Paraglaciecola psychrophila 170: one gene and its partners. The protein of the gene in region 2 binds, or shares a complex with, the protein of the main gene of each other region. Links are inferred from orthologs where the notes say so. Each region holds a gene or a part of one and is shown on either strand. Other genes may lie near its edges.

Region 1 (7,739 bases), 2.7 Mb from region 2 along the record:
AATGGTGAGCCTACCAAAGCAGCGCAAGGATGGGCACGTTCGAATGGAATTGACGTCGACCAAGCAGAACGATTAAAGACAGATAAAGGCGAATGGCTGTTGTTTAAAGCACAAGTCAAGGGACAATCTATTACGCAACTCCTTCCAGAGTTGGTTGAGAAAGCATTAAAGGCCCTGCCTATTCCTAAGCCAATGCGCTGGGGTTCAAAATCCACTCAATTTATTAGACCAATTCATACAGTGACTATGTTATACGGATCCGACCTTATACACGGCAAAGTTTTGGATGTTAATTCTGCACGATTGATAAATGGTCACAGATTCCACTGTGACGCCCCTTTTGAGCTTGACTGTGCAGATAATTACCTCAGTCAGCTTAAACGACACTTTGTCATAGCTGACCACGAACATCGTAAGTCGATAATATTAGAGCAGGTTAGGGCTTTAGCCAAGCAAGAAAACGCCATTGCAGACGTGAATGAAGAATTATTAGAAGAAGTCACATCACTGGTGGAGTGGCCTGTAGCCTTAGTCGCAAATTTTGAAGAGTCTTTTTTAGCCGTCCCTAAGGAAGCTCTCATTTACACTATGAAAGATGATCAAAAATACTTTCCTTTACTTGATGAAAATGGCCAATTAAGGTCTAGATTCATTTTTATTACAAATATAGAAAGTAAAGATCCTCAAACTATTATCAGTGGTAATGAAAAAGTTATTAGACCAAGATTAGCTGATGCTGAGTTTTTCTTTAATACTGATAAAAAACAAACATTAGCATCACGTCTTGAAAGCTTAAAAACCATATTGTTTCAGAAACAATTAGGTACCGTTTACGAAAAATCTGAACGTATTGCTTCTATGGCAAAAAGTATCGCTGTTATGTTAGGAGCAGATCAAGATGCCTCTCACAGAGCAGGTTTGTTATGTAAAACAGACTTAATGACTAATATGGTTATGGAATTTCCTGACGTACAGGGCGTCATGGGTATGCATTATGCGAGAGTAGATGGAGAAACTGAGCTTGTAGCGTTGGCACAAAACGAACAATATATGCCACGATTTGCTGGTGACAACTTACCCACATCTGATGTCAGTATATGTGTTGCCTTAGCCGATAAGATAGATACCTTAGTTGGAATTTTTGGTATAGGTCAAACACCAAAAGGTGATAAAGACCCCTTTGCCTTACGTCGAGCTTCAATTGGTGTATTACGTATAATTGTTGAAAAATCTTTGCCGCTAGATCTGAACGATTTAGTTGATGCATCGATTGCTACATTTGGTGACAAGATAAGATCTGAAAACCTTCAAACAAAAGTTGTAGATTTTGTATTGGCAAGATTTAAAGCTTGGTATGCAGAACAAGGCATTTCCACCGGAGTTGTACAAGCGGTTGCAGTTAATCGCCCTACTCGACCAGCTGATTTTGCAGCAAGAGTTGAAGCAGTTAAATCGTTCAACACCTTAGAATCTGCAGAATCACTAGCGGCAGCAAATAAACGTGTAGCAAATATATTGGCTAAAAACGTTTTTAAAGAGGAATTGTCTTTTAATAAGGAGTTGTTGAAAGAGCCTGCCGAAATAGCCTTAGCGATTAGTGTAGAGTCCGTGGAAGCACGCATTCAACCCATGCTTGATAAGTCAGACTATACTAATGCATTAATTGTTTTAGCTGAGCTAAGACAACCAATTGATGAATTTTTTGAGAATGTTATGGTTATGGCAGATGACGAGTCAGTTAAGCGAAATCGACTAACCTTATTATCAAGGCTCAGAGGTTTATTTTTGTGTTGTGCAGACATTTCAGTACTTAATTAATTTTATCCATATCTCAATTTGAAAGACATGTTTTTAGGACGTAAACCAATATGAAGAAAATAAGCTTTGTATCTGCGGTGTTTATTGCTAGCTTGCTTAGCGGCTGCGCTACAAATGTTATTGATAGCTTCACCAAAGAACAAAACTTCGATGGCCTATATCTAAGAGGTGTTTTTTCGTGGTGGGAAGCGGATGAGAAATATAAGTTAGTTGCCACCTCTGATGAAATCTATTCAACTTCTATTGAATTGATTGCTGATGGACAACCTTATGATTTTAAATTCGCAGACTCCGATTGGACACCGGGTATGAACTGCGGTTATGCCAATAGATCGGACAAGGTTATTGTTGTTGGTAAATCCGTAAGAGCCAATTGTGTAACAACTGATGAAAACTTTCGGTTCACACCATCTGAAACTGGAATGTTCCAGTTCACAATAGATTTTAGTGGATATGGCGCTCCTAAGGTATCAATTAGACTTATAACCGATTGATTTATAAACACATAATAAAAAGGCCGCTATATAGCGGCCTTTTTATATATAGCTTAAACTAGACGTCTAAATTGGCTACTTTAAGAGCGTTCTCTTCGATGAATGCTCTTCTAGGTTCAACTTGATCACCCATTAAAGTAGTGAACAGCTGATCAGCACCTACTGCATCTTCAATAGTTACTTGTAGCATTCGTCGTGAAGCTGGATCCATGGTAGTTTCCCATAGCTGACCTGGATTCATCTCTCCTAGTCCTTTATAACGCTGGATATATTGGCCACGTTTAGATTCAGACATTAACCAGTCCAACGCGTCTACGAAGGTAGAAACAGGTTTAGTCTTGTCATTACGCTTCACATAACCACCCGTTTCAATTATGCCATTGATAGCTAAATTAAGGTTCTTAAGTCGTTTATATTCGTTAGATACAATAAACTCATGATCGATACGATACTCGGTGTCTATCCCGTGCTTTCTAATAATAATGGTAATAAAAAAGTTATTTCTTTCTGAGTTATGACGTATTTCAAAAGAATATGTTGCTCCATCTGTTTCATCCAGCGTAAGCCCTTTCGTAAACTCATCTGCAAAGTTTGTTAACTTTTGCTCACTATTTACATCTTCAATATCAAGTGTAAGACTATAGACTAATTTATTAAGTATCACTTCAGGCATTAAACGACTTATACGAGCAATCATAGCCACGGTTTCTTGGTATTGTTTAACTAGGCTTTCCAATGCCACGCCTGTAATAGCAGGGGCATCTTCGTTTACATGTAATGAGGCGCTATCTAGGGCGATAGATGTAAGATACTTAGTTAAAGAATCATCATCTTTTAGGTATTGTTCCTGCTTACCTTTTTTAATTTTATATAGAGGCGGTTGGGCGATATAAATATAACCACGCTCGATAATCTCTGGCATTTGTCTATAGAAGAAGGTCAATAGTAATGTACGAATGTGAGAACCATCTACATCAGCGTCAGTCATTATAATGATTCGATGATAACGTAACTTCTCTGGGTTATATTCGTCGCGACCAATGCCACAACCTAATGCAGTGATAAGAGTTGCTACTTCTTGAGAGGAAAGCATCTTATCAAATCTAGCCTTTTCGACGTTTAAGATTTTACCTTTTAGTGGCAATATAGCTTGGTTTTTACGATTACGACCTTGCTTAGCGGATCCGCCAGCAGAGTCTCCTTCCACTATGTATAGCTCTGAAAGTGCAGGATCCTTTTCTTGGCAATCAGCTAGTTTTCCAGGCAAACCAGCTAAATCTAAAGCACCTTTTCTACGAGTCATCTCACGGGCTTTTCTGGCTGCGTCTCTGGCTCTCGCAGCATCTATAATTTTACCAACAATGATTTTACTTTCTGCAGGGTTTTCTAATAAAAACTCCTGAAGCTTCTCACCCATTGCTGTTTCTACAGCAGGTCTAACTTCTGAAGATACTAACTTATCTTTAGTTTGTGAAGAAAACTTTGGATCTGGCACTTTAACTGAAATAATGGCAGTTAAACCTTCTCTTGCATCATCTCCACTGGTACTTGTTTTTGCTTTCTTTGAAAGGCCTTCTTTGTCCATATAGTTGTTGAGCGTTCGAGTCAAAGCACCTCTGAATCCTGCTAAATGACTACCTCCATCTTTCTGTGGAATATTATTTGTGAAGCAAAAAACGTTTTCCTGATAACTATCATTCCACTGCATAGCTACCTCAACAGAAATACCATCATCACGATGTGAATCAAAATAGAATATTTTTTGATGTACTGGCGTTTTATTTTGGTTTAAATATTCAATAAAAGCGGTGATACCACCTTCATATTCAAATTTGTCAGTCTTTCCATCGCGCTCATCTTCAAGAATGATACACACGCCTGAATTTAGAAAAGATAATTCACGTAATTTCTTAGCTAAAATGTCGTAGTGAAACACAACACCTGTAAATGTACCTTCACTGGGCCAAAAACGTAAACTCGTTCCAGTGGCTTCTGATTCGCCGATAACTGCTAATGGCTGCTGTGGCACACCATGCTGATACTCTTGCTCATAAAGCTTACCTCCGCGGCGAACTTGTAGCATTAACTTCTTGGATAGAGCGTTAACAACCGATACACCTACACCATGTAAACCGCCAGATACTTTATAAGAGTTATCATCAAATTTACCACCAGCATGTAATACAGTCATAATGACTTCGGCTGCCGAGACCCCTTCCTCTTCATGAATTTCTGTAGGAATACCGCGACCATCATCTTTAACCGAGACTGAACCATCAATATGTATTTTCACATTAATACTTGTACAATGCCCCGCAAGTGCTTCATCGATAGAGTTATCTACTACCTCAAAAACCATGTGGTGTAACCCGGTTCCATCATCTGTATCACCGATATACATACCCGGTCTTTTTCTAACGGCATCAAGTCCTTTTAGTACTTTAATACTCGACGAATCATATACATTTTCTTCTGCCATCTGATTAAATCTCCTCTCTCACCTGGCCATGTTCCACGTGAAACACTTTTTTATCGTTATAGTTCTCTAAGAACTCTAGTTGTTTGATATCAATAGCTGTAACAAACAATTGAGTATCAGAAGTGTTCAATCTTGATATAAACACTTTTCTTTTTTCTTCATCTAATTCTGCACCAACATCATCCAATAGAAAGATTGAGGTCTTATCTGTCTGGGCATGTAAATACTGTGTTTGAGCAAGTTGCATACCTGCCACCAACATCCTTAACTGACCCCTAGATAAAACCTCATGTGCATTTACACCTTGGGTCTTAATACGTAGGTCTGCTTTATGAGGTCCAACGCTTAAAAAACCATTCTTTTGGTCTCGTTGCCTATTCTTTAATACAGCGTCCGATAAACTGTAACCCTTTTCCCACCCCCTATAATACGAAATTTCGAAGGAAAACTCAGGTAAAAAATCTTTTAAATTTGAATTAATAAGGTGTATTAAATGATCATTGAGTAAATTTTCTCTTTTTAGACTAATTGACTCACCCTTTTGACAAAGAATGTCATTCCAATAATCTAAACCTTGCTTTGGTTGATAGCTTTTATACAAGGCATTTAGATGCTTTAAGGACCTACTATAAACCTGAAAATCTAAATTAAAAGATTGTTCCACGTGAAACAACAACCAATCTAGATATCGCCTGCGTAACTTTGGTGAACCAAGTAATAAATCCGAGCTTTGAGGCGTGAAAATTTGGATAGGCAAATAACTAGCTAAATCTGTTGCACGGCTAGACTTATTTCCATTTATATTCACGATACAACTGTCGTTGGATAGTCTACTTATACCAAATTTTTGCTGAATACCATCCTCGATCAGTGCCGAACAAAAAACAGTAAAACCGGGTTTATCATGACTAATAACACTTTTGTGTTTATGAGTACGAAAAGAACGTGCAAAACCTAAATAATGTAAGGCCTCAAGAATTGAAGATTTGCCACTACCATTTGCACCTAAGAAAACGTTTAAACTTTCATGTGCAGTAAGTGACAAATCATTAATATTTCTAAAATGACTTATCTGGACTTTGTCCAGCTTCATAGGGAACCAAACTTCTTATAAAGACTGATTACAATCTCATTGGCATTATAACGTATAACGCAGAGTCATCCCTAGAGTCTTCTATTAATGCACTGCTATTTGAGTCAGCCAAAGTAATTCGAACGTCTTCACAGCTTAAGCCGTTCATTACATCAATTAAGTATGCGACATTAAAGCCAATTTCTAAACTATCACCCTGATAATCAACATCTACGATTTCTTCAGCTTCTTCCTGCTCTGGATTGTTGGCTGTAATTTTTAGCTCCCCATTAGACAGATTTAAACGTACACCTCTAAACTTTTCATTTGACAGGATTGAAGCTCTGGAAAAAGCGTGCTTAAGAACATCCTTACTAGACTCAATTTTTTTATCGCCATCTTTTGGCAACACACGCCTATAATCAGGGAAACGACCATCAACTAGCTTGCTAGTAAATATGAAATCAGTTGAAAAAATTCTAATGTGGTTTGAGCCAACTTGAACTTTTACTAACTTATCATTATCCTCAATTAAGCGGATTATCTCTAAGACGCCTTTACGGGGAATAATCACCTGACGGTTAGTTAATGTAGCATTTGTATAATTTAAACGACACAAAGCCAACCTATGTCCATCTGTAGCAACGGTACGAATGAGGTTATCTTCTGTCTCGAGGGACATGCCATTTAAGTAATAACGAACATCTTGCTGGGCCATACAAAAATGTGTGCTGTCGATTAGACGCTTTAAATCTGATTGAGGTATTTCGAACTCTAAATCGCCTTGCCAATCTTCGAGGTTAGGATAGTCGTCAGCAGACAATGTAGATAAACTATATTTACTACGTCCAGACTTCAGCAATGCTTTATTGGATTCAACACTAAAATCTATACTGCTGCCTTCATTAAGTCCTCTACAAATATCTAATAATTTTTTAGCTGGGACGGTAATTTCACCTTCAACGAAGTCACCACTTAAAGTGACGTTAGAGATTAATTCCACTTCTAAATCCGTCCCTGTTAGCCAGAGTGAGTTATCACTAACCTTTATTAAAACATTAGATAATATAGGCAATGTGTGACGGCGTTCAACTGCACCTGAAACTAATTGAAGAGGCTGTAAGAAATTTTCCCTACTAATGCTAAATTTCATCTTTTTACTCGTGAATTTTTATGAAGAAAGTGTGCGTATTAAATTTTGATAGTCTTCTTTTATATCATGACTTTCTTCCCTTAGCTGCACTATTTTTCTACAAGCGTGCAATACCGTGGTGTGGTCTCGTCCACCAAAAGCGTCACCAATCTCTGGCAAACTATGGTTAGTTAATTCTTTAGACAAAGCCATCGCCATTTGCCTAGGTCTGGCGACACTTCGGCTGCGCCGTTTTGACAAAATGTCAGCCATCTTAATCTTGTAATATTCTGCGACTGTCTTTTGAATGTTATCGATCGTGACTAATTTTTCTTGCAGTGCCAGTAAATCACGAAGCGCTTCACGAACAAAATCTATCGTAATAGGACGTCCCGTAAAGTTTGCATTAGCAATGACCCGGTTTAACGCACCTTCGAGTTCACGGACATTTGAGCGTAAACGTTTAGCAATAAAGAAAGCAACTTCATCAGGTAAAAATATTTTATTTTCAACCGCCTTGCGCATCAAAATGGCTACACGGGTCTCTAACTCAGGTGGTTCGATGGCGATCGTAAGACCCCAACCAAAGCGAGATTTAAGTCGGTCTTCAACACCCACAATCTCTTTTGGATAACGATCAGAAGTGAGAATTATCTGTTGATTACCTTCTAATAATGCATTGAAGGTATGGAAAAACTCTTCTTGAGAGCGCTCTTTGTTCGCGAAAAATTGAATATCGTCTAT
Region 2 (5,461 bases):
AAGCAGAAAAACCTCATGCGTTAAACTATAACGACTTGTACGAAAATTTAAATTTACTACCGCGAATCTATCGACTTCACTGCTTCTTAGCTTGTTCTATGGTCGTGTCTTGGATAGGTTTTCAGTTTCATCACTGATTAAAAAAGCTAACCCACTTAGCTCGGCGAAATTTGTTGTGTTTAAGACAATCTACGATCCGGAATAAATGTAAGGTCAAAGTAATCGTTTTACTGGTGGGGAGGTCAATTATCCTCATGTTTAAAGTTAAAGTTAAAGTTAAAGCTAGACGAAGTCATGCGTCCTTCAGCATCGATGTCGGTAGGTTTATATGTAATCTAGAAAGATTAATAAACGAATAAAAACACATCAAGGCAAAAAAAGCTTGCATGATGATTTATACAGTACTACTGTATATATAACCACTGTATATAAGAACACTGTTGAGAAATTATTATGGCAAGTTTACATGCGTTTACAAATAACTCTATTCCACTAGCCTCTATGCAAGTGCCAGCAGATAACAGGCATAGCATCGATATAAATGTTAAGCATGCCAATAAATGGACTTTTTTAGTGGCTAATCATATTCGATTTTCTGAAAAACAAGATTATTGCATGTGTATTACTAAACCTACACAAAACCAATTATCATTGTGGCTTGAAAAAATTGTGATTGGCGGTCAGTGTTCAAACCTGTTCGTTGAACAGTTATCTTTAGATGAAATAAGCTTTAAGCGTCTAAAACAACTGTGTATTGATTTTAAGGTATCGCTAGTTAACTTGATCCCCGTCAACGACCAACAAGATAACGTAGTAAAAGGCCCTTGGTAATCGACAAAGTTTAAAAAACAGCTTTGATAAATTCTTGACTATGTTTACTTTAATCGCCTAGGCTTGCTAGGTTAATAGATTTATTTGGTTAGGTTATTTGATTTTGGCGACGATTATTAAACACTGCACTTGCGGTAACGAACTTACATATGAAGTATGTTGCAAGCCGATTATTGATGGAAAAGTAGCTGCAAAAGATGCTGAAACCTTAATGCGCTCGCGTTTTTCAGCTTATTCTTTAAAAAATTATCGGTACATCTTACAAACCTACATATTAGCCCAGCGTTCAAAACTAACAATAAGTGAACTAGCAGACAGCTCCGAGGATACTCAGTGGTTATCTTTACAAGTCATAGCCCACTATTCTCAAGTAAATATGGCTCAGGTAGAATTTAAAGCCTTCTATCAAATACATAACTCTTATTATGTAATGCATGAAATATCAGACTTTGTTTTTGAAGCGGGAAAGTGGTTATATGCTGATGGAGTTATAAAAAAAGATTCAGGTGAACTCTCCCAAGAGCGAAACAGTCAATGCTTGTGCGGCAGCGGTAAAAAGTATAAAAAATGTTGTGGGCGGTAATTAACAAAAGGCCAATTGAATCAGCATATATTTACCTATTTAAAACAAATAAACTTGCATCTTTACACTATGAAACGCTATCTCTAACTGACATATTCAGACTGAGCGTTGAATTGCAAATAAGTCATAAAAGTTATTAGTGGTTATTTTAGCCAACTCTTCCACACTTATACCTCTCAGCTCAGCAATAAACTCCCCTACTTCCCTTACAAAGCCCGGTTGATTCGGCTTACCTCTATAGGGAACAGGCGCTAACCAAGGTGAATCAGTTTCTATTAGTAATTTATCTAATGGTATTTTTTTCACCACCTGTTGTAACTCAGTGGCTGTTTTAAAGGTGACTATGCCGGATATAGAAATATACATACCTAGTTCAATTGCAGCCTGCGCCATCTCCCAAGTCTCAGTAAAACAATGAAGCACACCTCTGGTTGCTGGGTCTTTGTGCAGCTTAAGCAAATCAATCGTATCTTCTCGAGCATCCCTAGTATGGATGATCAATGGTTTGCTTAACTTGTTGGCTACCTTAATATGATCAACAAAAGAAGTGAGTTGCACTGATTTCGTTTCAGCACTATAGAAGTAATCTAAGCCAGTTTCTCCTATGGCGACTACTTCTTCATTATCAGCCATATTAAGTAGCTCATCATAACCACAAGCATCTTCTTGGTGTAGAGGGTGTACACCGCAGGAAACAGATACATCATTAAATTCTTTAACGGTATCCAACATCATAGGGAAGTCTTTAACAGACACCGAAACGCATAAAAAATGTTCGACACCACGGCTTCTTGCAAAGTTAAGGATGTCTGAAAGTTCTTCTGGGGTTTTGTCTAATTTATCTAGGTGACAATGTGAATCAACAAACACGTAATTTTTCCATCTTTTGTAGGGTTAAGTTTATGCGGCCTTGACTAATGCAAGCTTATCTAACAGCTCTGTTAACAATAATGTTTTATTCACACCAGGGTTACGCAATTGTCGAGTCACCTTAGACGCTTGTAAATTTAGCTGCCACACTGTTTCAGAAACATTCTCAGTACATTGTTGTCTTGCCCAATATTGAGTCCATTTAAGTACTTTATCTGCACTATCGTGCCAATCCATTGCTAATTGCATGGCACTGGTTTGCTTATGCAGCAAAGCATCTAAACCAGCGCTAAATATTTCATAAGTAAACTTTTGCTCTTCTTGTAGTTCTGCTAATAAAGCCAGCGGGCGTGAACTAAACAATCTGGCAAAATTGATATCAATATCAGCGTCATATTGGGTTTTTACCCAAGCTAATGTCGAATCTAAAGTGGGTAAAGGTAACGCTAATTTTTCACAGCGGCTTTTAATTGTCGGCAGCAAACGTTCTGGCTTGTTCGTTGTGAGTAACAAAAACGTATTAGCGGTAGGCTCTTCTAAGGTTTTGAGTAATGCATTCGCGCTTGATTCGGTCATAGTGTGTGCATCATAGATAATCAATACCTTTGCCCCAGACATGTGAGCAGAGCTAACTAATTTTTTAATGGCGTCGCGTATCTGATCAACACCAATTTGTTTATCCGATTCCACCACATGTAAGTCAGGATGAGTATTCGCAGCATTTAACAAGCAAGACTGGCAGTGACCGCACACCTTATGCCCTTGCCTAGCTTTACATAAAAGTAACTGAGCAAACTGCAAGGCAAAGTTTGATTTACCTAAACCAGAGGGACCTTGAATAAGCAAAGCATGATGCAACTTAACTGCCGCGATCCGTGCACTTAACTGTTTAAAAGTAACCTCTAACCAAGGAAACACTTAATTCTCCAAAAATTGTTGAATCGCTAGCTCTAAATCTGTGTGCACCGCTTGCATATCTTGCATAGTATTGATCACGATGCAATTATGATCCTGCTGTGCCAATAACAGATAACGCTCACGAGTACGCTCAAAAAAGCTCAAATCCTCTTGCTCAATACGATCTAACTCGCCACGGCCTGTGACACGTTTAAGCCCTTCTTTAGGCTCAACATCCATATACAAGGTAAAGTCAGGCCTAAAGTCTTTTAATGTAATCGCTCTTAAGCTTTCAATCATGTTCTGATCAATCTGTCGACCACCACCTTGATATGCTTGCGAAGACATATCATGTCTGTCTCCGAGTACCCAGAACCCTTTTTCTAAATTTGGCAGAATAACGTTTTGGACTAATTGCGCTCTTGCTGCATACATTAACAACAACTCAGCTTCTACTGTGACTTTTTCATCTATCCAATCGTGTTTGACTACATCTCTGATGGCTTCTGCCATAGCGGTGCCGCCAGGCTCTCTGGTATTAACTACAATGTGACCAGCAGTTTGTATAGCTTGGGTCAAAATCGCTACAGCGCTGCTTTTTCCTGCGCCTTCTAAACCTTCAATAACGATGAATTTACCTGGTGTTTGCAACTAGGACTCTCTTATTTATTTAATTGATATTGACGCACCGCAAGGTTGTGCTCTTGCAAAGTGATTGAAAATTTGTGACTGCCATCACCTTTAGATACAAAGTACAACTCATCAGTTATCAACGGGTTAAAAGCAGCATCAATGGCTAATTTACTTGGCATAGCGATAGGTGTTGGTGGTAAGCCTCTAATCATATAAGTATTATAAGGCGTAGCCGTTTTTAGATCTTTGCGTCTGATGTCGCCATCAAAACTTTCACCCATACCATAAATAACCGTCGGATCAGTTTGTAAACGCATATTCAGATTAAGTCTATTGACAAACACACCAGAAATACGAGGCCGCTCATCTGCTACGCCGGTTTCTTTTTCTATAATTGACGCCAAGGTTAAACCTTCATAGGCCGATGCATATGGCAAATCCAGCGCCCGATGTTGCCAAGCCTCATTTAAATATTTTTGCATACTCAAATGCGCACGTTTGACTAGATCAATTGCCTCGGTTTGTGCCACAAAATAATAGGTGTCAGGAAGCAGATATCCTTCAATCGATTGCTCCGGAAGTTGTGCGGTTAAAATGGCAAGCTGTTGATAAAAATCATCCGAGAATGTAATTTGTGGATGGGACTTTATAACTAATAACCATTCCCGCCAATTCAGTCCTTCAATTAAACTGATTGAAAATTGTAATTCTTTACCACTAGAGAATAGCTCTAGTAAATCTAATGCACTCATTGAAGGCAACAATTCATAGGTGCCCACTTTAATGTTGGCAAGTGCTGGTTCAAGCTTCAATCTAATTTTAAGGCCAATATTATCAGAAATAATACCCTGCTCTTTTAATCTATTCAGTAATCCTTTCGCAGATTGGCCTGATTTAACTTGATATATAGTTGCCTCATTGAGGATTAGAGGTTGATGTACTTTTTTGTCAAAATAAAAAAGGGTGGCAACAAAACCGATTCCAAATACTACTGCAAAAAACAATAGCCATTTTACAATTTTCATTAAACTTTTAGCGCCTTAAGGTTAATTGTATGCTGAATATAATGCTGCATCAGTTTTGTTTGTTCGATAACATAATGTTTGTTTTGCTGAGTGACTGGATTAAACAAACTCACTACGGGCACCAGCATCATTAGAGAGTTACAAACAAACAACTCCTGGGCGCAGAATAAGTCACTGATGTCCTGACGAACCACCTGACACGGCAAATCTTTTTCTTGCATAACTGCCAAAATCTGGTTACGCATAACCCCTTCAACCCCCGATACTGAATGGTCTGCTGTATACCAAACATTATCTTTATACCAAAATAGATTACCTGCAGATGTTTCAATTATGTTTTGTTGGGTATCACAAACAATCGCATCATCATAATCAGTTTTTGCCAGTGCATGTTTAATTAATACCTGCTCTAAACGATTTAGATGTTTGATGCCTGCCAGTAGAGGTTGGCAAGCTAACGTAATAGGGCTAATAGTGAGTTTAATACCATCGGTTTGCCAAAGAGCATAATGTGCTGGGATTGTGTGATGGGTAATGATAAAACTAGGATTTGCAGCTCCTTGAGGGCTATAACCCCTGCCACCGACACCTCGAGTAATGATCACTTTTACTACGCAGTCAT
Region 3 (7,920 bases), 680 kb from region 2 along the record:
CGCCACAACTAACATTACACCTAGAGCCAGCGCAAGACGTGTTAATTGCCTTTGAATAAGGCCTATGTCTTGTCCTCCTGCAGAGTAAATAGTGATTAATCCCACCACCATTAGCACGAGTAGTCCCAATAGCAGCATGCCATCACAATGTATTCTGTTCCAAAAGGAACGACTGTTAGAAGCTAGTTTAGTTCTCAGCATCAGGGGGCTCCACGACGGGTTTAAGTTCGGCTTTTGATAGCTCTATTTCCTCTGGTTCTTGTCCTAAATACTCAATAACTTTGTGTTCAGGAAAGGTTTGATCTTTAAAGAAATTATCCATTATTTTTCGAGCGATAGGTGCTGCTTCAGCACCGCCGTGCCCTGCATTTTCTAAAACAACAGTGACTGTTATTTGTGGTTTGTCGTAGGGGGCATAACCTACATACATAGCGTTATCGTGGTTTTTCTTGGAGAGCTTTGATGCATCATATTTCTCGTCTTGGGCAATAGATACTAATTGGGCAGTGCCTGTTTTACCTGCGGATATGTAATTAGCCCCTCTAAATGCCTCACGTGCAGAGCCTTTTCGATTTACTGTTCCATACATAGCATCCAATACTATATCCCAGTTGCGTTCGTCTTTTATGGCTATGGGGCGCCGTTCTTTAACGGCCTGTAAAATGACTTTATCTTTTTGCATATTACCGCGTATGATTTGTGGAATTATACGCCTACCTTTGTTGACTAGATTGGCTATTGACTGTGTGAGTTGAATCGGCGTCGTTGTCCAATAACTTTGTCCTATGCCTACGTTGATGGTGTCACCAATATACCAAGGGCGGTTAAACAAGGCTTTTACAATGCCTCTGCTCGGCATAATACCATCGGCTTCTTCATGCAAGTCGATACCGGTATAATCACCAAACCCAAATTCATTCATGCTTTCGCTGATCCGATCAATACCTAATTTGTAAGCCAAATCATAGAAGAAAATATCACAGGAAACTTCGATGGCTTTTGTCACATCTACCCATCCATGGCCCCATGGATTATGGTCTCGCCAAACACGTTCAACATTTTTTAATTGATATTTACCAAAGTCATGAATCCGATATTCAGGGGTAATGACTCTCTCTTCAAGTCCAGTCAATGCTAATAAAGGTTTAACTGTTGATGCAGGGGGATATTGCCCCTGCGTTGCACGGTTGAACAAAGGGCGGTCTGAGGTGAGTAATTTTTTGTAATTCTTACTGCTGATGCCATGTACAAACAGATTCGGGTCGTAACTTGGACTGCTGTATAACGCTAGTACACCTCCATCTCGGGGGTCAATGGCAACAACAGAACCTTTCTTACCGGCAAAGGCCTTTTCGGCTTCCAGTTGTAAAGTCATATCAATATTTAGGACGATATCTTGACCGGGAGCAGGTGGATTAAAGTCCAATATGCGGATAATTCTACCTTGATTATTCACTTCCACTTCTTGAAATCCGACTTTCCCATGGAGTTTTTCTTCGTGATATTTTTCTACACCTCTTTTCCCAATGTCATAAGTGGCAGCATAGTTTGCTTCAAATCCAGCTTCACTGAGTTTTTGTAAATCTTTTTTGTTAATCTTTGCAACGTAACCTATTACATGGGTCAAGGCACTGCCATACGGATAATAACGAGCGAGTCTAGCTTCGATGGATATACCTGGATATTTATGTTGCTGTGCAGAAAAAAGTGCGACCTCTTTGGACTTTAAACGGTTGATCAGATTAACCGGTTTAAAACGTCTAGTGCCTTTTAAGTCTCGATAAAAATCACTTACATCTTCTGCGTCAATATCTAATAAAATGCTCAATTCATTAATCGTTAAATCTAGATCATCAATTTCCTCTGGAATAACTTGAAGACTAAAAACCGGACGGTTTTCTGCTAGCAATATACCATTACGGTCATAAATTAAGCCACGATTAGGCGCTACTGGTAATACTTTTATGCGGTTACCGTCTGCTCGTGTTTGGTAATCCTCGAATCGACTTATTTGTAAATAATACAAATTTGTCAACACCATAACGATCATCACAATGACCACAAATAGTCCAATAAACGTTCGCCTAGCAAAAAGGTTGGCTTCCGCTGAATGGTCTTTAATGAGGATACGCGGTGAAGGCAATTTTATTCTCTATGGTAAGGATGGTTATTATTAATTGACCAAGCTCGGTACAGGCTCTCAGCTACAATTATGCGAACTAATGGATGTGGCAAAGTAAGACTCGACAATGACCACTTTTGTTCAGAAATTTTTATACATTCAGGAGCTAAACCTTCTGGTCCTCCAATTAATAAACTGACGTCCCGTCCGTCCATTTGCCAACTTTGCATGGTTTTAGCCAATTTTGGGGTGTCCCAAGGTACACCTGTGACTTCTAAGGTGACGACTCTGTTGCCTTTGGGAATGGCAGCTAGGGTTAATTCTCCTTCTTTTTGTAAGATACGTTTGATATCAGCGTTTTTGCCACGCTTACCGGCGACTACTTCGGTGATCTGCAAAGGCATATCGGCAGGGAAACGTCTGCAATATTCCGAAAAGCCCTGTTCAACCCAAGCGGGCATTTTCATGCCCACCGCAATCATTTGAATACGCACTGGTTAATTTAGCCCCAGAGTTTTTCCAACTGATAGAAATTTCGGGCTTCATCTTGCATCACATGTAAGACTACGTCACCTAGGTCAACTAAGACCCAATCTCCGGTTTCTCGCCCTTCAATACTTAAAGGTGTGGTGCCAGCTCGTTTAGCTTCAACTACCACATTTTCGGCAATTGAAATAACATGACGTTTAGAATTACCTGAGCAAATTAACATGGTTTCGGTAACCGAAGATTTTTCTGCAACATCTAAATCAATAATGTCACGACCTTTTAAGTCTTCGACTTTTTCTATTACAAAGGCTTTTAACTGTTGGTGGTCCAAAGACTTTCCTTATGGTTGAATTTTATACAAATGAATTTGTAATAGTTTAACAGAAATCGACACTCTGCTGATAGAGCTTATGCTGTTGAATATAATCTAATATCTTTGGTGGTAAAAAGCACTCAACCGATTGATTTTTATATAATTGTTGTCTTATTTGGGTGGATGAGACGTTTAATGTTTGGGTATTAGCTACATAAATGTGCCCAGCAAGACTGTTATGCAAAGCGATTGGAGTAAAAGTTTGCCTTTTGTTTAGCAATGTTTTTAGTTGTGACGCATGCTGTTTTGAAGAGCTTTCAGAGATCCCTTGTATTTCTTTTACAGACTCGCCCTTTCTTTCACACACTACAAAATGGCAAAGGGAAAATAGGGTTGACCAATCATGCCAAGTAAATAAATTATGGAAAGAGTCGGTGCCTATGAAAAAACACAATGGGGTAGTGGGCATGGCTTCGCGAATTTCTTTTAATGAGTCGACACTAAATGTGGGTTTTCCTCTATTAATATCTCTTGAGTCAGGGTAAAACAAAGGGTAATCGACACAAGTAAGTTCTACCATTTTAAGCCTGTCTTCGCTTGATGCTACTGCAGGATTTTTATGACTGGGAATATAACAAGGCATTAGGGCGACTTTTTTGATGTTGGTTTTTTCTGCCGCTTCTATTACGGGATAAATATGCCCATTGTGAATGGGGTCGAAGGTGCCACCAAAAATACCTAAAGGAGAAGCAAGTTGCACGTAAATATGTCTCCTAGTCTAAAATGCCATAATCTAAAGGCACATTATTGAGAGAATATGGAACAAACAGCAAACATAAATGGCATAACTCTACATAAGGACGTACCACTTGAGTTTGTTTGATAGCGTTATCAAACTCAGCCAGCTTTTGTTGTAATGCACGCATATGCTCTAATGACAAACGCTGCAACGCTGACTGATATAAAGATTGCCGACTTTTCCATATTCGGTGCTGATTCCAGTTAATCGTTTTACCCAGTTGTTTGTCAAATAATATCGCCTGCAACGTTTGCCACTCTCGGGTCAAAGCCCAGACAATAATATTAGGTTCGACTCCCTCACTTTCTAAGCGATAGAGCATTTTTACTGCTCTTTGAGCATCTCCGCTGAGTAAAACATCGATTAAATGAAACACCGTAAATCTGGACTGATCTACAACCGCTTGTTCAACTTGTTCAAAGCTTGGGTTGCCTTGTGGATAAATCAGCATTAACTTTTGAATTTCTTGTTTAGCCGCGAGTAAATTACCTTCACAGTAGTCAACTAACAACTGCGATATTTGCTGCGATGGCTGCATGCCTGCCATATTCATCTGGGTATTCAACCACTGATATAACGCATTGCCTTCAAGAGGATAACAAGGCACATAAACTGCGTGTTTATCCACTGCCTTAAACCACTTTGTGTTTTGTACATCCTTACCTACTTTACCGCCATGTATTACAATCAGCACATCAGGATTCACCTGCTGCGCTAAGCTAGTTAATACCTTGCTACCTTCTGCTCCAGGTTTTCCGGTGGGTAATTCAAGCTCAATGATTTGTCTGGTAGAAAACAACGACAAGGTTTGTGTCGCTTCAATCAGTGTATCCCAGCTAAATTGACCATCTACTACTAAAGATTGGCGTTCGTCAAAGCCTTGGGCTAAGGCGGCGTTTCGAATTAACTCAATACACTCAAGTTTTTGTTGCGGCTCATCACCAAAAATTAGATAGAAAGGCTTTATCTCTGAAGAGGCATTAAGTTTAAATCGGTTTGGATAAACCTGCATTAGCCACCTGTAGTCTGTTGCCAATTGCTATATGAGCTGGCAATTTGACGGATAATGCGATTGGCTGCTTCTTGACGCATTTCGTTTTGGATCAAGTCCAACTCACGAGACTTAGCTAACACTGCATCTGGGTCGTCTTGATATTCCCTAGTGACATCGATTTCTATTTCTATCGCATCTTGTGCTGGAAATTGGATTTGATATTTAATGGTATACACCAACTCATATTCTGCTACTTGTCCGGATGAAAAAAGAGACAACAAGCGCCTCTCAAGTTGGTCGGAGCTTAAATACACAATTACATCCACTTGCTCATCGAGTTGACTAGCACTGGCGGTATTATCCCACACATCAATGTTTATACCTTGCAGCTGCTTACCTAATATCCTATGCAGTGGTGTGTTTTTCTGTGCCGCTAGTAATTGCAGTTGTTGAATACCAGTGGGCAGCCCGTAGTCACCACGTAACTTAAAGCCGCATCCTACTATTGTTAAAACAATAGTCAGGATACAAACATTTAAGCATATGCGTTTTAGCACCTTAATTCGCCACTATGTTGAGTAATCTACCCGGAATATAAATGATTTTTCGGATGGTCTTGCCATCTGTATGTTGCTGCACATTTTGTTCGCCTAAGCCTATAGCCTCGACTTGTTCTTTAGTGGCATCTGCAGCGACGGTAATTTTAGCTCTAACTTTCCCGTTGACTTGCAACACTATTAGTTTTTCGTCTTCAACCATTGCGTCAGCGTCAGCAATAGGCCATGGTGCAGTTTCTACTTCATTTTCATGGCCTAAGTCTCGGTACATTACATGACAAATATGAGGTGCAATAGGAGCCAGTAACAAGACTATCGCATCGATACCTTCGCGCATTACTGCTAAGTCTTGGGCAGATATTTTGGGCGCTTTTTGTAAGTGATTGAGCAACTCCATTGTGGCCGCTACAGCGGTGTTAAACGTCTGGCGTCGACCTATATCATCACTGACTTTTTCAATGGTTTTATGCACCAAACGTCTTAGGTTTTTCTGCGGACCAGACAAGTTAGCTTTATTAAGAGTCACTATCTCGCCAGCTTCGACGTGTTCTTGCACTAAGTTCCAAAGACGTTTTACAAACCTGTGTGCACCTTCAACTCCTGAGTCAATCCACTCCAACGTTTGTTCAGGTGGCGCGGCGAACATAGTGAAAACTCGGATGGTATCAGCGCCATATAAATCGATCACTTGCTGTGGATCGATGCCATTGTTTTTCGACTTAGACATTTTGATCATACCGTGATGGATCACTTCCATGCCATCAGACTCAAGTACAGACTTGATGATCCTGCCTTTGTCGTCTTTTTCACTGTTAACGTCAGCAGGGGAAAACCATTCTTTTTGCCTGCTGCATCTTCACGGTAAAAAGAATCTGCTAATACCATACCCTGACATAACAAACGTTTGTAGGGCTCATCAGATTGCACCAAACCTTCATCACGTAAAAGTTTATGAAAAAAGCGTGAGTATAATAGATGTAAAATGGCGTGTTCAATTCCGCCCACATATTGGTCGACTGGTAACCAATAATTAGCCTGTGCAGGATCTAACATGGCTTGGTCGTTTTGTGCGCTGCAATAGCGAGCGTAATACCATGATGATTCCATAAAGGTGTCAAAGGTATCTGTTTCTCTTAAAGCAGGTTGACCGTTAAATTCTGTTTTAGCCCATTCAGGATCGGCTTTAATGGGAGAAATAACCCCATTCATTTGCACATCTTCGGGTAATTCGACGGGTAACTGGTTACTTGGAACAGGTACAGATTCGCCGTTTTCTAAATTCAGCATGGGAATAGGTGTGCCCCAATAACGCTGACGAGACACGCCCCAATCTCTTAAACGATAATTGATTTTCTTTTTGCCTTTACCCTGCTCGCTAAGTGCTTGAGCTATTTTCTCAAAAGCTTCTGCTGAGGTAAGCCCATCAAATTCCCCAGAATTTACCAACAAGCCTTTTTCGGTAAACGCTCCTTGGGTTAGATCACACTCAATGTTATTTTGTGCATCGCCTTGAACAACTTGTTTTATTTCAAGCTCGTATTTAGTGGCAAACTCCCAGTCTCGTTGATCGTGCCCTGGAACTGCCATCACCGCACCTGAGCCGTAACCCATTAATACAAAGTTGGCTACCCAAACTGGCACTTTGTCACCGGTTAAGGGGTGAATGGCGAAATAACCTGTAGCGCAACCTTTCTTCTCCATGGTGGCCATGTCGGCTTCAGCCACTTTAGTGGTTTTGCATTCTTCAATAAAGGCAGCTAAAACAATGTTATTTTTAGCTGCTTCTAATGAAATGGGATGCTGCGCCGCAACGGCAACGTAGGTCACCCCCAATAAAGTGTCAGGACGAGTGGTGTACACATCAAAATTATTGAGCTGAGCAACTGTTTGTTCAAGGGCAAAGGTTATTTCTACACCTTCTGAACGGCCTATCCAGTTTTTTTGCATGGCACGGACTTGCTCAGGCCATTCTTCTAATTGTTCTAAATCGTTAACTAGTTCTTCTGCGTAGTCGGTGATTTTAAGAAACCACTGAGGTATTTCTTTTTGTTCGACTAACGCCCCAGAACGCCAACCACGACCATCAATTACTTGCTCGTTAGCCAGAACCGTATGGTCCACAGGATCCCAGTTAACAGTGGCATTCTTTTTATACACTAAGCCTTTCTCGAACAGACGAGTAAAAAACCATTGCTCCCAGCGGTAATAATCTTTTTTACATGTGGCTATTTCACGGTCCCAGTCGTAACCGAACCCCAATGTTTTTAATTGGGTTTTCATATACTCAATATTAGAATAAGTCCAATTGGCTGGTGCCGTATTATTGTTAAGGGCTGCGTTTTCTGCAGGTAAACCAAATGCATCCCAGCCCATTGGCTGCAGTACATTTTTTCCTAACATTCTTTGATAACGGCTAATCACATCACCAATGGTATAATTGCGAACATGACCCATATGCAAACGGCCACTGGGATAAGGGAACATAGAAAGACAATAGAATTTTTCTTTATCAGCGTCTTCAGTTGCTTTAAAGGTTTGCTGGGTTTCCCAATAGGCTTGAACCTCTTTTTCGATTTCTTGAGGTTGGTACTGTTTTTCGGCCATTAAAAAAGATTTCCGTGAAGAAAGGGATAAGGTCAAAAGACC
Region 4 (8,055 bases), 950 kb from region 2 along the record:
CTTACCTTGTTATATATCGACTTAGACGGTTTTAAGATGGTAAACGACTCTTTGGGACATGGTACCGGCGACATCATTTTGTGTGAAGTCGCCAACAGACTGCGAAAAAATAGTTTACCCACAGCAACACTGTGTAGGTTCGGTGGGGATGAATTTTTTTTGTCGTTTACGAAGACTTACCAGAACAGGAGTTAGTTGATTTATTGAACCAAATAATTGAGTCTATTTCAATGCCCTACCTAGACACTCAGCAAAACCCAATATTGTTATCTGCTAGCATAGGTTTGTCGCATTTTCCTGATAACGCTAATGATATTGAACATTTGATCATGTGCGCAGATGCTGCCATGTATGAAGCCAAAAAATCAGGTAAAAAAAGATGGAACGAATATCAATTTTGCATGGAAAAAAGCTTAAAACGCCTTAGTGATCTAGCACAAAATTTATCTTTAGCTGAAAGAAACAATGAATTGTCCCTACATTATCAACCCATAATTGATATAACCACCGATCAAATTACCTCTTTTGAAGCATTACTGCGATGGTATAATCCAGACCTGGGTAATACCAACCCGCAAGAGGTGATTGACGTGGCAGAAAAAACGGGACTGATCCGTGATATTGAAAATTGGGTCCTCAACCGTGCCCTGAAAGACCTACTCACTTTCAAACAAATAATTGGTCAACATATCACTATGGCCGTCAATATTTCAGGCTTACATATATCAGAGCCAAATCTTGGTAATTATGTCTTCTCGCTATTGAAACGCTATAATTTGCAACCTGCGGATCTAACTATTGAGCTGACAGAAAGCGTATTATTGACCTATATTGATGCCGCTGAATCTCCTGCCAATCAAATGACCAAACAAGGGATTAAGTTGAGTATTGATGATTTCGGAACTGGTTATTCTTCTTTAGCCTATTTACATGCCATACCCGCCTCTGTTGTAAAAGTTGATAGGGCATTTTTAAATCAAACAGAAAATAATACTGTTGCCCTAGAGTGCATTCAAACACTGCTGAGTTCACTGAACATGAAAAGTTTAATTGAAGGTATTGAAACAAAAGGTCAGGCATCACTGTTACACAGTCTTGGATTCAACTTACAACAAGGGTATTTCCATGGCAGACCAGAACCACTGGATTATTATCTATCTGAGTTTCTAACTAAGTAACGCTTAAATGTCTCTGCGACCATTAAAAGCGTGAGTGAGAGTATTACCATCAATAAATTCTAACTCACCACCGACAGGGACTCCATGAGCTATACGGCTAGCTTTGATAGTTTGTGTCTTACACATTTGCGCGATGTAATGTGCGGTCGCTTCACCCTCAACAGTTGGATTGGTTGCTAAAATCACTTCTGTAATATCGTCGTTCTCAAGTATCTGCGATAACTGCTCTAAACCAATTTCCGCCGGACCAATCCCATCTATTGGCGATAAATGCCCCATCAATACAAAATAACGGCCTTTAAACTCTGATGTTTGCTCAACTGCCAACATATCTTGCGGCGATTCCACAATACATAAAGTTTGGTTTTCTTGACGCTTGGGGTTAGCGCAAATTTCACATAACTTGTTTTCACAAAAGGTACGGCATTGCTCACAATGTTTAACGTGTTCCATAGCATTGTGCAACACATGACTTAACTGCAGCGCCCCTTGACGATTTCGCTCTAACAGATGAAACGCCATACGTTGAGCACTCTTTGGCCCTACTCCTGGCAGTATTTTAAATGCATCAATCAATTCTTTAATTAAGGGGCTAAACTGCATCCATCACCTACATCTCTGGTTTATTATTATTTTGTGGTTATTTAAGCTAGTAGCTAAAGCCTTAAAAAGGCATCTTAAAGCCAGGAGGTAAAGGCATACCGCCAGTTACGTCGGCCATTTTTTCTTTGGTGGTTTCTTGTACACGTCTAACGCCGTCATTAAAGGCCGCGGCAACCAAATCTTCGATCATTTCTTTATCTTCTTCCATCAGGCTGGAATCGATATCAACTCTACGTACGGCATGACTGCACGTCATTGTAACTTTAACCAAACCCGCACCAGACTCACCAGTGACTTCTGTTTTGGCTAACTCTTCTTGATTTTTCTGCATGCGCTCTTGCATTTGTTGCGCTTGCTTCATCATGTTACCCATTCCACCTTTCATCATAATCTGTCTCTCTTTAAAAAAATCTAATTTTAGTAGGCTATCTTGCTCGAATACTTTGTTCGTCGACCTTGGCAGCAAATTGTTTTTGTAACAATTGGATGCCGGGATCACTCTTCACTACTTCCCTCGCGTATTCATGACGCACTTGGTTAACTTTTAATTGCAAAGCATAAGGAGTGTTAATGGGTCGCCCTAGCTCGATTTCAAGCTCAATCGGACTATTAAGTGCTAAACACAGCGCCTCTTTAAGCTGTTGCTGTGCGGTTTCAGAAATAAGATGTACTTTAGTCTCTAAAAGAATCAATTTGACTGTGTTGCCTTGCTGATTAAAAGAAGAGTGCAAGGCCAATTGTTTTGTTAAAGCCGTTACTTGAATATCTTCAATTAATTGACTCCAGCCATCAATTTGTAAAGCTTTTAAGACTTTTTGTTTATTCGGTAAAAAAGCAGAAATCTCTTGGGTGACTTCACCAACATTTTCTTCGTCTAAATGAGCACTAGAATCGAAGTATTCTGCTTCCTGAAGCGTTTTTTCTACTGAGAAAGGGCTGCTGACCAAGGGTGAAAGCACGTGTGTAAACTCAGCTGAAGGCATCGGTGCAACTACCGCTGTAGATTGTGACTCGTTTTCGACCGGCCAAGGCGGTGAGTTATCTATTACATGGCCTGCGCTAAGAGGTGTTACTTGCAGTTGAGATACTGGAGCAGATGCTGCAGGTATATCCTGACTTTGCCTATCGTCATAAGTAGCAGCAGGCTGATTTGCAGCTTCTTGGTTTTGCTTGCGGATCGCGGCTAAATTAAATGGCTTGGCACTTTCAGACTTTTTTACTCGTTCAGCCCCTTCCCCCCCATCACGTTGTCTTTGTTTAAGCTTATTGCGAAGTGCTATTAAATCAGCTGTCGAGGTAGTAGGTTTTGTACCGGTAAGCTGCTCAGTAGGCTGCGTATGCATCCCAGGATTTTCATTGTTGATTGGCTCATGCTCAACATCAAATGCTTGATGCGGGCGCTCGTCCAATGCAACAGGCTGGTATTGTTCGTAATCGTTCGGCTGATGATGACCAAAGTCTGCTGCTTGCGCCATTATATCTTGCTGTTGAGCAAATAAGTCAATGTCTGATGCTGTTGTTAGAACATCATCAAACTCATCAGTTTGTTCTTGTCGGGATAAGGGCGAAATTTCGGGTGAAATCTCGGGTAATATTTCAGATAAAGACTCAGTACTGACGTCTTGTTGCACAGGCGACTGGTTTTCAGCTATCACCGCAGCTACAGAACTGTTTTGCTCCAAACGCTCCGCAACAGGTTCAAGTAAAGGCTGGTTTTGATGTACCACATCATCAGCAACATGGGCGGTAGGCTTAGTCACTACCGAGGCTGAGTTAACATGGTCGCTTGTTTGACTTGTTTCCTGAATGGCAGCTTGTTGTGACCGCCCATCAACCTTTGGAGTTAAAGCAACAATATCTAGCGCTTCCATTTTCACATTATCAGGGCAGAAGGCCAACATACGCAACAAGGTCATTTCTAGACCTGTTCTAGCATCAGCTGCATGGGGTAAGTCTTTTTTACCTGTTAGGGCAATTTGATATAGTAATTGAATCTGTTCAGCAGGCACAGATTTAGCCAATTGAAAAATAGCTCTGGCTGAAATTGTTTCTAATTTACATGCGTCAGGCACAAATTGGGTTAAGGCAATTTGGTGTAACAAGCTCATAATTTCAGCCAGCACCAAGCCATAGTCTGGTGCTTGATTAGCCATAAACTCGACTTGTTGCATAACCGCCGCACTATCTTTTTGTACGATAGCGTGAACTAACTTAAGCACCTGATTTTTGTCCATCAAGCCCAGCATATCTGTGACAATCTGCAAACTCACTACACCGTTGCCTTGGGCAATGGCTTGGTCGGTCAGACTTAACGCATCACGCATACTACCTTGGGCAGCTCTAGCTAATTGGTTAAGCGCTTCTTTATCAAACACAATGCCTTCTTCGCCCAGTACAAAATCTAATTGCTGGCTGATTTGTGTGCGAGACAAGGCCTTAAGATTAAATTGTAAACAGCGGGATAAAATCGTTACTGGTAGTTTTTGTGGGTCAGTCGTCGCCAATAAGAATTTTACATGAGGCGGTGGCTCTTCAAGGGTTTTCAACAAAGCATTAAAACTATGCTTTGACAACATGTGGACTTCATCGATCAAATAAACTTTGAAGCGACCACGGCTGGGTTTGTATTGCACGTTGTCAAGCAACTCGCGGGTATCTTCCACCTTAGTTCGTGATGCGGCATCTATTTCAAGCAAATCAATAAAGTTGCCATTTTCGATTTCTTTACAGGTACTACATTGTCCACAAGGTTTAGCACTTAAACCTTGTTCACAATTTAAACTTTTTGAAAAAATACGGGCGATAGTGGTTTTGCCAACACCTCGCGTACCGGTAAATAAATAAGCATGATGCAATCTATTGTTATCAAGCGCATTAGAAATGGCGGTAACGACATGTTCTTGCCCAACTAACTCGCCAAAACGGTTAGGTCGCCATTTCCTTGCTAAAACTTGATAACTCATTTACGTTTTTACTCGCCGTCGAATTCGCAAATAGAAAAACTGGTAACGCCACAATCGGTGAGCTTTTGCTCGCCACCGAGTGCAGGTAAAGAAATAACAAAACCAGCGTGTTCAACTACACCGCCTAGGCGCCTGATCAAATTAGCTGTGGCAACCATAGTACCGCCAGTTGCCAATAAATCATCTAACATCAATACTTTTTCACCAGGCTTAACGGCATCTCGGTGGATTTCTAAGCTATCTGTACCGTATTCAAGTTCGTAACTTTCGCTAATCACTTCCCGTGGAAGTTTGTTTGGCTTACGCACAGGAATAAATCCTATACCTAACTCTATAGCCAGAGGTGCACCAAACAAAAATCCACGAGCTTCGGTACCCGCGACTTTATCAAAACCCATTGGCGCATAATGCTTCAATAAGAGTTCGATCGAGGCTGAGTAGGCTTTGTGATCTTCTAAAACGGAGGTCACATCACGAAACATGATCCCAGGTTTTGGGTAATTAGGAACGGTTTTAATAACCGATTTTATATATTCGGCGGACACGAATTTTCCCGTAATTTAATAAATTAGATGAGTAGAGTTGTTGCGGGTGTTAAAGGTAAAAAACGAACCAACCCACTATGACGAACATTAATGGCAACGCTAGCAGCACACCTAAGGCTGAAATCAGGTAACCCCAATTAAACGGGTCGTGTGAACTGTTATCTTCTTGCATTATTGCACTCCAGACTTCAAGGGTATGTACCCTTATTAAACAACTAAAATGAAGGCGCAGATGTTAATCCAAAGTTTAATAAATTGATAGCCCTAAAAAGCTAAACCAGTGATGTCTATTCCTCTGTAGGGAATAATATCTGTTGTAATAATAACTGTTTTAGTACTTGTTGCAACGATTCAGTAATTTGCTTTACGTCTAATTGCGGCATGGATTCAATCATAATTTTACTTAACGAATCAACTGTTACTACTCCTTGTTGCATAATAGTGTTTAGCAAATGTGCAGACACCGCATTAAGCAACGTAAAGTTCACTTCATCGGAGGCATCCCGGTAAATCACTAGATACACAACTTCGCTAGCCTGCGAGGGAATAAAATCGACACTTATTTGGTGAACAGGATATTGGTAACTGACTAAACTTGCTAAGTCAGACATTTGAACCTGGGTTATCGGTGAATGTCCATCCCATGCAGTAACGCTTTGATTCGACGTACGCACACTGACATCCAACTCCAACCATTCGTAATGTGCTAATTCACCCATAAATATAGGGTCAGACTCACAGAGTTGGTACTCGCTACTTAAGTATTCTACAAATTCTTTACTAATATCAATGAAATAAGGAGAATTACATTGATGTTCAATAAAAAAGTTTCGAGCCAAAAATTTCCATTGTTGTTCATCATACAGACTCTGCAATACAGGGAACCCAGAACTTAGAAAGCCCAAAATATTGTTAAAAAACAACTCTCGATAAATTTTTAAACGTCTTTCTTCGATACCACCAGCAAACGGTTTAGCCTCAGAATTTTTTATATGCTGAATAAAATCATGCTGGATAACTTGAAAAGGCTTCATTAAGCTTTAATTTTTTTAAGATGCGGGGGAGACACTTGCTGCTGTACACGCAGTTGAATAGTTCTTATTCTTTCCATTTCCACTAACAATTCTGTGATTGGCGGTATATTAAAGTCTCTTTCTAATAACGTCGGAAAAACCCCGTGAATTTCATAAGCTTTTTGAAGTAATCGCCAAACCGGTTCGATGACATCGGCACCGTGAGTATCAATTTTTAAGTCTTCAGCTTCGTCATAATGTCCTGCAATGTGACCATAGACAATTTTACCCGTGGGCATCGCAGCCAAAAAGCCCTCGGCATCGTAACCGTGATTAATAGAATTAACATAAATATTATTCACGTCTAACAACATCAAACAACCTGAGTCGTTAAGCACCGATAATGTGAATTCTTGTTCGGTCATCTCTTGTCCAGGTGCGGCATAATAAGATACATTTTCTAACAGCAATGGCCGCTCGATAATATCTTGCACTTGTTTAACCCGCTCGACTACATGTTTGACTGCTTCTTCAGTAAAGGGGATCGGCATAAGATCATATAGATGACCCTGACCAGAACAATAACTTAAATGCTCACTGTAATATAAAATATTATGTCTATCTAAAAACGTTTTGACGTTTTTACAAAGTTTGATATCAAGAGGATCAGGGCTACCGATCGACAAAGACAAGCCATGGCTGACAAAATTACAGGCAGAGGTAAATTGGTTAAGGTGTTTCTGATATTTTCCGCCAAGGGGTATCCAATTTTCGGGGGCTACTTCCCAAAAATCAACCGAGCTGGGGATGTCAGGTAATAGCTGGTCGAGCATTTCTCGGCGAAGACCTAAGCCCACTCCTGAAAGATGTTTATTCATCATTAGATTGGTCACCCTGCACTTTTTCTAAAATAAAGGCCGACATTAGCCGGCCTTTATTTTAGAAAGTCTTGGTTACTTATTAAGCTTGGCCGCCGCATTTACCTTCACCACATTTGCCTTCCTTCATGACTTTAGATGCTTTTTCGACCTTATCACCGCCGCATTTACCTTCGCCACATTTGCCTTCTTTCATGGCTTTGGCTGCTTTTTCAGCTTTATCACCGCCGCATTTACCTTCTTTCATGGTTTTGGCTGCTTTTTCGACTTTATCACCACCGCATTTACCTTCACCACATTTGCCTTCTTTCATGGTTTTGGCTGCTTTTTCGGTTTTATCTCCGCCGCACTTACCTTCACCACATTTGCCTTCTTTCATGGTTTTGGCTGCTTTTTCGGCTTTATCTCCACCGCATTTGCCTTCTGTGACACTTTGCATGTAGCCAGATTCTAAAGAATGAACGCTAAACGGGTTAGTGTTGGCTTGGACACTGATAGAAGCAAGAGAGCCGATAACAACTGCACCCAGTGCAGTAGCGATAGCTGTTTTTTTAATTTTTTGCATATTAAGTTTCCTTGGAAATTATTAGTCAATCAAAAAACGATTATTAAATGTAGTTGTCTAGTTTCAATCCAGAAGACCTAGACGCACTAATTATTATTTCAGATATTTTCAAGAACAAATACTTTCTCGATGATCCACTCGACTATACAACTGTAAAGCTTATCAAAACTAGGCGCTGTATTTTATTAACAGGGGGCGACTATCAAACCGCGTCTTCGTTTTCTTCACCCGTTCGGATTCTGATAACTCGCTCTACGTCATACACAAATATCTTTCCATCACCTATTTTTCCTGTTTGCGCGGTGTTCAT

The links.
Region 1: the proteins of holB (region 2) and dnaN are in contact, whole or in part, in a cryo-EM structure (PDB 8GIZ), measured with the Escherichia coli proteins. The link is inferred for Paraglaciecola psychrophila 170 from one-to-one orthologs.
Region 3: the proteins of holB (region 2) and holA are in contact, whole or in part, in a cryo-EM structure (PDB 8GIZ), measured with the Escherichia coli proteins. The link is inferred for Paraglaciecola psychrophila 170 from one-to-one orthologs.
Region 4: the proteins of holB (region 2) and dnaX are in contact, whole or in part, in a cryo-EM structure (PDB 8GIZ), measured with the Escherichia coli proteins. The link is inferred for Paraglaciecola psychrophila 170 from one-to-one orthologs.

The regions. Positions count from the first base shown.
Region 1 is NC_020514.1:732-8,470, reverse strand. The notes cover bases 4,965-7,739. They hold dnaN (DNA polymerase III subunit beta), read right to left. Parts: upstream 7,017-7,739; coding sequence 5,913-7,016; downstream 4,965-5,912. Other genes in these bases: dnaA (chromosomal replication initiator protein DnaA), read right to left, coding at 7,035-7,739; recF (DNA replication/repair protein RecF), read right to left, coding at 4,965-5,884. In the rest of the region: glyS (glycine--tRNA ligase subunit beta), read left to right, coding at 1-1,818; C427_RS00025 (early set domain-containing protein), read left to right, coding at 1,869-2,312; gyrB (DNA topoisomerase (ATP-hydrolyzing) subunit B), read right to left, coding at 2,371-4,791; more of recF, read right to left, coding at 4,796-4,964. UniProt on the Escherichia coli protein: Confers DNA tethering and processivity to DNA polymerases and other proteins. Acts as a clamp, forming a ring around DNA (a reaction catalyzed by the clamp-loading complex) which diffuses in an ATP-independent manner freely and bidirectionally along dsDNA.
Region 2 is NC_020514.1:2,655,184-2,660,644, reverse strand. Bases 1,259-4,190 are described here. They hold holB (DNA polymerase III subunit delta'), read right to left. Parts: upstream 3,203-4,190; coding sequence 2,315-3,202; downstream 1,259-2,314. Other genes in these bases: mltG (endolytic transglycosylase MltG), read right to left, coding at 3,844-4,190; tmk (dTMP kinase), read right to left, coding at 3,203-3,832; C427_RS11620 (TatD family hydrolase), read right to left, coding at 1,511-2,284; C427_RS11625 (YchJ family protein), read left to right, coding at 1,259-1,414. In the rest of the region: C427_RS11630 (hypothetical protein), read left to right, coding at 454-831; more of C427_RS11625, read left to right, coding at 935-1,258; more of mltG, read right to left, coding at 4,191-4,839; pabC (aminodeoxychorismate lyase), read right to left, coding at 4,839-5,461. UniProt on the Escherichia coli protein: Part of the beta sliding clamp loading complex, which hydrolyzes ATP to load the beta clamp onto primed DNA to form the DNA replication pre-initiation complex.
Region 3 is NC_020514.1:3,331,480-3,339,399, reverse strand. The notes cover bases 2,717-5,672. They hold holA (DNA polymerase III subunit delta), read right to left. Parts: upstream 4,736-5,672; coding sequence 3,698-4,735; downstream 2,717-3,697. Other genes in these bases: C427_RS14510 (LPS-assembly lipoprotein LptE), read right to left, coding at 4,735-5,274; nadD (nicotinate-nucleotide adenylyltransferase), read right to left, coding at 2,989-3,684; rsfS (ribosome silencing factor), read right to left, coding at 2,717-2,942. Outside these bases: rod shape-determining protein RodA, read right to left, coding at 1-201; mrdA (penicillin-binding protein 2), read right to left, coding at 188-2,143; 23S rRNA (pseudouridine(1915)-N(3))-methyltransferase RlmH, read right to left, coding at 2,146-2,616; more of rsfS, read right to left, coding at 2,625-2,716. UniProt on the Escherichia coli protein: Part of the beta sliding clamp loading complex, which hydrolyzes ATP to load the beta clamp onto primed DNA to form the DNA replication pre-initiation complex.
Region 4 is NC_020514.1:1,698,543-1,706,597, reverse strand. The notes cover bases 1,976-5,066. They hold dnaX (DNA polymerase III subunit gamma/tau), read right to left. Parts: upstream 4,745-5,066; coding sequence 2,207-4,744; downstream 1,976-2,206. Other genes in these bases: apt (adenine phosphoribosyltransferase), read right to left, coding at 4,753-5,066; C427_RS07435 (YbaB/EbfC family nucleoid-associated protein), read right to left, coding at 1,976-2,172. In the rest of the region: C427_RS27275 (diguanylate cyclase domain-containing protein), read left to right, coding at 1-195; C427_RS27270 (putative bifunctional diguanylate cyclase/phosphodiesterase), read left to right, coding at 204-1,178; recombination mediator RecR, read right to left, coding at 1,182-1,781; more of C427_RS07435, read right to left, coding at 1,843-1,975; more of apt, read right to left, coding at 5,067-5,289; C427_RS28155 (hypothetical protein), read right to left, coding at 5,339-5,461; C427_RS07420 (HvfC family RiPP maturation protein), read right to left, coding at 5,577-6,323; C427_RS07415 (HvfB family MNIO-type RiPP peptide maturase), read right to left, coding at 6,323-7,183; C427_RS07410 (HvfA family oxazolone/thioamide-modified RiPP metallophore), read right to left, coding at 7,263-7,745; glnB (nitrogen regulatory protein P-II), read right to left, coding at 7,948-8,055. UniProt on the Escherichia coli protein: Part of the beta sliding clamp loading complex, which hydrolyzes ATP to load the beta clamp onto primed DNA to form the DNA replication pre-initiation complex.